2 regions of the Methylobacterium sp. HMF5984 genome follow, and region 2 is predicted to be linked to the other one. Evidence: riboswitches for the same ligand, from Rfam matches in the RefSeq annotation. Region 2 holds a riboswitch; the other holds the start of a gene.
The links. Region 2 has a riboswitch for cobalamin ahead of ACFZ8E_RS05545 (TonB-dependent receptor). Riboswitches for the same ligand answer to the same signal wherever they lie in the genome.
Positions count from the first base shown of each region.

Region 1 (3,355 bases), 2.9 Mb from region 2:
GCCCGCACCTGCGCGAGGCCGGCGGCGTCGAGAAGATCCGCCTTGTTGAGCACGACGAGGTCGGCGCAGAGGAGCTGGTCCTCGAACACCTCCTCGAGCGGGTTGTCGTGGTCCACCGCCGTATCGGCGGCGCGCTGGTTGGCCAGAGCCTCGGGGTCCTCGGCGAAGGCGCCCCACGCGACCGCCGGCCCGTCCACGACCGCGACGACGCCGTCGACGGTCACCCGCGAGCGGATCGCCGGCCACTGGAACGCCTGGACCAGGGGCTTGGGCAGGGCGAGGCCGGACGTCTCGATCAGGATGTGCTCGGGCGGGTTCGGGCGATCGAGAAGAGCCGTCATCGCCGGCATGAAGTCGTCCGCGACGGTGCAGCAGATGCAGCCGTTGGGAAGCTCGACGATCGAATCCTCGGTGCAGCCCTCGATGCCGCAGGCGGCGAGGAACGACTTGTCGAAGCCGATGTCGCCGAACTCGTTGACGAGTATCGCGAGCCGGCGCCCGCCGGCATTCTCGACCACGTGGCGCACCAGCGTCGTCTTGCCCGCCCCGAGGAAGCCGGTGACGATGGTGCAGGGGATCTTCTGGACGATGCTCATGGGGATCTCGCCGATGGCTCAGGCCGCGCGCGGCGGAAACGGAGGGATGCGGGCGACGACGCCCTTGCGGAATTCCTGCGGCCTCTGCTTCCACGGCACGATCCCGTCGGGCGTGCCGGCGTAGAGGCCGACGCCGTCGAGAATGATGCGTGCGGAATCCGCCGGGTCGAGGTCGCCGTAGACGTAGGTCCAGCGATCCTCCGCCGCCACGGCGACGGTGCAGGGCCGCTTGCAGACCGACAGGCACTCGACCGCTTCGATCGTCACGCCGTCGGGGGCGGGAAGCGCACGCAACGCGTCGAAGAGGCGGGCGCCCGCGCGCGGGCCGTCCGGCGCATCGCTCTCCATCCGGCAGGTGGTGCAGACGTAGAGGATCGTGTCAGCCACGGGCGCCTGCCGCGGCCTTCGGGCCGAAGGTCTGCCAGGCGCGCCCGAAGGCTAAGCCGATCACCGCCCAGAACACGAAGGCGATGGCGAGCGAGCGCGCGGCGAACTGCGCGGCGAGGCCGGCGGGAAGCTCGGACGGCGTCGCCGCCACCTCCGGCGCACCGGCCAGATGCGGAGCGACGATGAGCACGATTCCGCCGAGGATGGTGATCGGCACCCGGCGGATCGCGATGAGATAGATCCCCATCGCGGTGGCCGACGCCGTCATCACCCACCAGACCTGGCGGGCGGCCAGCGGGGCCGCCTCGCTGCCGGGCAGCTCGGGCGGCAGGCCCAGAGCCGGCGCAAGCGCCACGGCGAGGAAGCCGGCGACCGCGAAGGCGAGCCCGCGCTCGGGCGACGGCTCGCGGCCGGTGGCCAGCATCACCGCGCCGAGGAGCAGGGCGTAGCCGATGCCGCCGACGAGGGTCGCGAGCCCGGTGAACAGCATGCGCGGCAGGCCGGCGGCCGGCTGCCATTCCGGCTCGGCCTTGGTGTCGTGGTCGTGCCCGGCATGGGCGAGCACGATCGGCAGGCGCCCGGCCAGCGGGGCCGCCGAGGCGGCGGCGCCGGGAGCGGCCTGGGTCTCGTAGCGCTCGGCGGCGATGATCAGCGGCGAGGTGAGCGCGAGCTCGAGCCCCGTCACAAGGACGGCCGCGAGGAAGCCGGCGGCGAGCGCCGCCGACAGGAGCCGGATGAGCATGGGAACGCCTGGGTTCAGGCGGTCAATGGCAGGGGAAGTTCTGCGTGTGCCGGAAGTCGTGCGCCGCGTTGTGCAGCGCCGAGGCCGGCGAGAAGCCGGCGAGGAACACGAGCCCGAGGCCGAGCATGGCGGCGGCGACGATGGCGACGAAGCCCTCGTTCGCGCGGGTGCCGGTCTGGGTGAGGGTCTGGGTGGTCATGTCGACAACATCTCCGGCCGCCCCGCCGGCGGCGTTCGAGAAAGCGCGGGGGACGGCAGGTCTCCTGGCTCGCGGATCGCAGCGCCTGCCGCCTTCCCGAAACATCGGTGGCCGAAGGCAGGAGCTGAGGGCTCCCACGGCGTTCCGGGCTTCGATCCGCAACGCAGTCCCATCTCGGACAGGTCGGTTCAACGAAGCTCGGATCGCCGTGGGGACCCTGGCCGCTTACAGTTGCGGGGGCAGCCGCGGCATCGGGTTTCCCCTCACCGCATTCCCTTTTCACCCCGTCTCCGGGGCACCGTCGCGTCCAGCCATAGCCTGTCCGGTCTCCCCGCACAACGGAGGCTTTGACGGGCGCACAGGGGTTGGGGCATGGGTTCCAGCCATGCAGCAGGCCGCGCCTCGGACGACCCTCGTGCTCGGCGGTGCGCGCTCGGGCAAGAGCGCCTACGCCGAGAGGTTGATCGAGGCGGTGCCGGGCCCGTGGCTCTACCTCGCCACGGCACAGGCCTGGGACGACGAGATGCGCGCGCGCATCGCCCTCCACCGAGCGCGGCGCTCCGGCGACTGGATCACTCGGGACGTGCCGAACGCTTTGGCCGCCGCGATCGCCGAGGCGCCGGGGCCGGTGCTGGTTGATTGCCTGACCTTGTGGCTGACGAACCTGCTGCTTGCCGATGCCGACCTCGACGCCGAGACGGCGGCGCTCCGCAGTGCCTGCCGGGAAGCGCACGGGCCGCTCGTCCTCGTGTCGAACGAGGTCGGCCTCGGGATCGTGCCCGACAATGCGCTCGCCCGCCGCTTCCGCGATGCGGCCGGACGCCTCCACCAGAGCCTCGCGGCCGAGTGCGACCGCGTCGTCCTGACGGTCGCCGGGCTGCCGCTCGTCATCAAACCGCATGGAACGCCATGACCGACGACGCCGAACGCCATCGCGAGAAGATGGAGAAGCGCAAGGCGGTGCAGGACGCCGAGGTCGCGGCCAAGACGATCGAGAAGGGCCTGCTCATCGTCAACACCGGACCCGGCAAGGGCAAGACCACGGCGGCGCTGGGCCTGGCGCTCCGCATGCTGGGGCGCGGCCACAGGGTCGGCGTGGTGCAGTTCATTAAGGGCGCGTGGGACACCGGCGAGGCGCATGCGCTGAGGACCTTCGGCGACCGGGTCGCGTGGCACGCGATGGGCGAAGGCTTCACCTGGGAGACGCAGGACAAGGCCCGCGACATCGCCGCCTGCCTCAACGCCTGGAACCGGGCGACCGACCTGATGGCCGACCCGAGCCTCCGTCTCCTGATCCTCGACGAGCTCAACATCGCGCTGCGCTACGACTACCTCGATCTCGACGCGGTGGTGGCGACCCTGAAAAGCCGTCGCCCGGACCTGCACGTCGTCGTCACCGGCCGCAACGCCAAGCCGGCGCTGATCGAGGCC
Region 1 covers NZ_JBJFLN010000001.1:4,108,322-4,111,676, reverse strand. The annotation lists gene cobW (cobalamin biosynthesis protein CobW) at 1-596, opposite strand, end outside; gene ACFZ8E_RS19950 (DUF1636 domain-containing protein) at 615-983, opposite strand; gene ACFZ8E_RS19945 (CbtA family protein) at 976-1,725, opposite strand; gene ACFZ8E_RS19940 (CbtB-domain containing protein) at 1,748-1,924, opposite strand; cobalamin riboswitch at 1,961-2,242, opposite strand; gene cobU (bifunctional adenosylcobinamide kinase/adenosylcobinamide-phosphate guanylyltransferase) at 2,310-2,837, shown strand; gene cobO (cob(I)yrinic acid a,c-diamide adenosyltransferase) at 2,834-3,355, shown strand, end outside.
Region 1: another riboswitch for cobalamin. It lies ahead of ACFZ8E_RS19940 (CbtB-domain containing protein); the one in region 2 lies ahead of ACFZ8E_RS05545 (TonB-dependent receptor).

Region 2 (3,355 bases):
ACCGGCTGCGTCGTCGTCAGCGACATCGACGACACGGTGATGCGCACGGGCGTCGCCAACAAGGCCAAGATGCTGTGGCGGCTGTTCGTGGAGGATGCCGAGAACCGCGTCGCCTTCCCCGGCGTCGCCGCGCTCTACCGGGCCCTCTACGTCGGCCCGGACGGCATCGAGGCCAACCCGATGCTCTACGTCTCGCGCGCGCCGTGGGGCCTGTACGAGATGCTGTCGGAGTTCTTCACGATCCACGGCATCCCGGTGGGCCCGATCCTGTTCCTGCGCGAATGGGGCCTGTCGTGGAAGCACCCCCTCCCCCGCCGGGCGGAGGATCACAAGCGCGCCCTGATCGTCCACATGCTGTCGCTGTATCGCGACCTGCCGTTCGTGCTGATCGGCGACAGCGGGCAGCACGATCCGGAGGTCTACGGCCGGATCGTCGCCGACCATCCGGGCCGGGTGAAGGCGGTCTACATCCGCAACGTGTCGCGCGACGCCGACCGCATTCGCGAGATCGAGGCGCTGGCGCAGGTCGTCGCGGCCGCCGGCAGCCACCTCGTCATCGCCGCCGACAGCACCGCCATCGCCCGGCACGCGGCGAGCCTCGGCCTGATCGCACCGGGCGCGGTCGCCCTGGTGGCGGACGAGCACGCGGCCGGCGGCGAGCCGGCGGAGCTGACCGCGGAGACCGCCCTGCCGGGCGACCTCGGCTCCGTCCTCGGCGGCGCCGGAGGAACCTTGCCGCCGAGCGTCGTCGTCGAGGCGTCGGCGCAGGACGGATCGCATATCTCGACCTAGCGTCACCGTGCGCGCCGTCGCTGTCGCCGCCGGGTCACACTTCACAGGAGCGTGATTCCGGCCGTTGACTCTTCGGGACCGCGGAAGCCACTTGGCGGGGACGGTTCCCCTCGGGGATCAAAAGGGAACGCGGTGAGGACGAGGCTCCGAGGAGCCTTTCCAATGCCGCGGCTGCCCCCGCAACTGTAAGCGGCGAGCCTCCATCAACACGTCACTGGGTCACGGCGCCTGGGAAGACGATGAGGGGCAGCGACCCGCGAGCCAGGAGACCTGCCGTCAGTCGTGGTCACACGCGAAACGCGTCGGGCGGGGTGCCTCGACGGGTGTCGAGACGCATGGGCCCGCGCGGCGCATGCGGGGCGGCCTCGTTCGCGGTGACGTGCCACCACACGCGTCCGCACGTCCCTCCCATGCCCTTGCCCACCGCGAGACCCGCGCCGAACGACGCACAGGAAGCCGCCCGGCATCCGTGCGCCGGCGGCCGAGCCGCGTTCGGCCGATCGCCTAATTGTAACATTGTTACATTCGATGTAGATGGAGGGTCGGGCAGGCCGTCGCGTCGCGCCGATAGAGCCGAATCCGATCCATGCTCGTTCTTCTGCAAACCGCTCGTTCCCTCGGGCGCGCGATGCGCTGCCCGCTCCTCGCCGGCACGGCGCTCGTCATCCTCGCTCCGCCGCGAGATGCCGGCGCCCAGCCGGTCGCCGGCGAATCGGCGAGCGTCGTGCTCGACACCCTCACGGTCGCGGGCGACGGCGTCGGCTTGAGCCGCGCCGCGCCGGTCGGCCTCAACCTGCGCACGCCCGACCGCGGCGCGAGCCGCCTCGGCCTCACGCCGCTGGAGACCCCCGGCAGCGTCGACGTCATCTCCGGCGAGACCGCGCGGCTGCGCGGCCAGGACACGATCGCGGACGCCGTGACGCAGAACGCCACCGGCATCACCACCATCGCCTCGCCGGGCAACGGCAACGGCGCCTTCACCAGCCGCGGGTTCTCGGGGCCGAACTCGATCCAGCAGCTCTACGACGGCACGCGGCTGTTCGTCGGCGCCAACACGGTGACCTTCCCGTTCGACACCTGGAACGTCGAGCGCATCGAGGTGCTGCGCGGGCCGGCCTCCGTGCTCTACGGCGACGGGGCGATCGGCGGCGTCATCAACGTGGTGACGAAGAAGCCGACCTTCACGTCCATCAACCTGGTGCGGGCCGGCGTCGGATCGGACGGCATCGCGCGGCTCGCCCTCGATTCCGGCGGCCCGATCGGCGACGCGGTGGCCTATCGCCTCAACGTCAGCGGCAACCGCGCCGGCGGCTGGATCAGCCCGGACGGCGACTTCCGCAACCTCGCGGTCTCGGGCGCGATCCTGCTCCAGGCCACGCCCGACCTCGCCTTCACCCTGAGCCACGACCTCGGCTATCAGGAGCCGGCGCGCTACTGGGGCACGCCGCTGGTCCACGGGCGCATCCCGGATTTCATCCGGTTCAAGAACTACAACGTCCGCGACGCCAAGATCACCTGGGCGGACAACTGGACCCAGCTCAAGACGGAATGGACGCCCACCGCCGACATCACGGTGCGCAACACCGCCTACCGGCTGCAGAGCAGGCGCCACTGGCTCGACGTCGAGACCTACAGCTTCAACCGATCGACGCGATTGGTAGACCGGAGCGACTACACCGAAATCTACCACCAGCAGGAACAGCTGGGGAACCGGTTCGACGCCGCGTTCAAGGGCACGCTGTTCGGCTTCCGCAACGAGTTCCTGGCCGGCTTCGACGTGAACCACATCGACTTCCGGCACATCAACAACTTCTCGACCGTCGGATCGGGCCTCGTCACCAGCGTCCCGCTGACGGATTACGACCCGGGCTCGTTCCCGCTGAACGGCCGCGCCAGCCCGGCCTACGCGACGAGCACCGACCAGGCCTCGGTCTTCGCCGAGGACCGGCTGATCCTCACCGACCAGCTCTCGTTCCTGTCCGGCGTCCGGTTCGACGCCTCGACCCTGCAGCGCGAGAACCTGATGAGCAACGCGCAGTTCGAGAAGTCCTTCCAGGGCCTCGGCTACCGCTTCGGGCTGGTGTTCAACCCGACGCCGGACACCGCGCTCTATGCGCAGGTCGCCACCGCCACGGACCCGGTGAACAGCCTGATCACGCTGTCGCAATCGCTGGCCGGCTTCAAGCTCTCCACCGGCGAGCAGGTCGAGCTCGGCGCCAAGGGCGTGTTCTGGGACGGCCGAGGCGAGTGGACGCTCGCCGGCTACCGCATCGTCAAGGACAACCTGATCTCGGCGGTGCCGGGCCAGCCGAACGTCTCGACGCAGGTCGGCCGGCAATCCTCCTACGGGGTCGAGGCGGCGCTCTCGCTGCAGGTCACGCCGCTCTGGCGGGTCGACGCGAACCTCGCCCTGCTGCACGCGCAGTACGATTCCTTCGACCAGGCCGTGAACGGCGCGACGATTTCGTACGCCGGCAACCGGCCGATCGACGTGCCCGAGCGGGTCGCCAACCTCTGGCTCAATTACGCCTTCGCGCCGACCTGGGAAGCACGGGTCGGGTTC
Region 2 covers NZ_JBJFLN010000001.1:1,184,560-1,187,914, reverse strand. The annotation lists gene ACFZ8E_RS05550 (App1 family protein) at 1-792, shown strand, start outside; cobalamin riboswitch at 877-1,085, shown strand; gene ACFZ8E_RS05545 (TonB-dependent receptor) at 1,421-3,355, shown strand, end outside.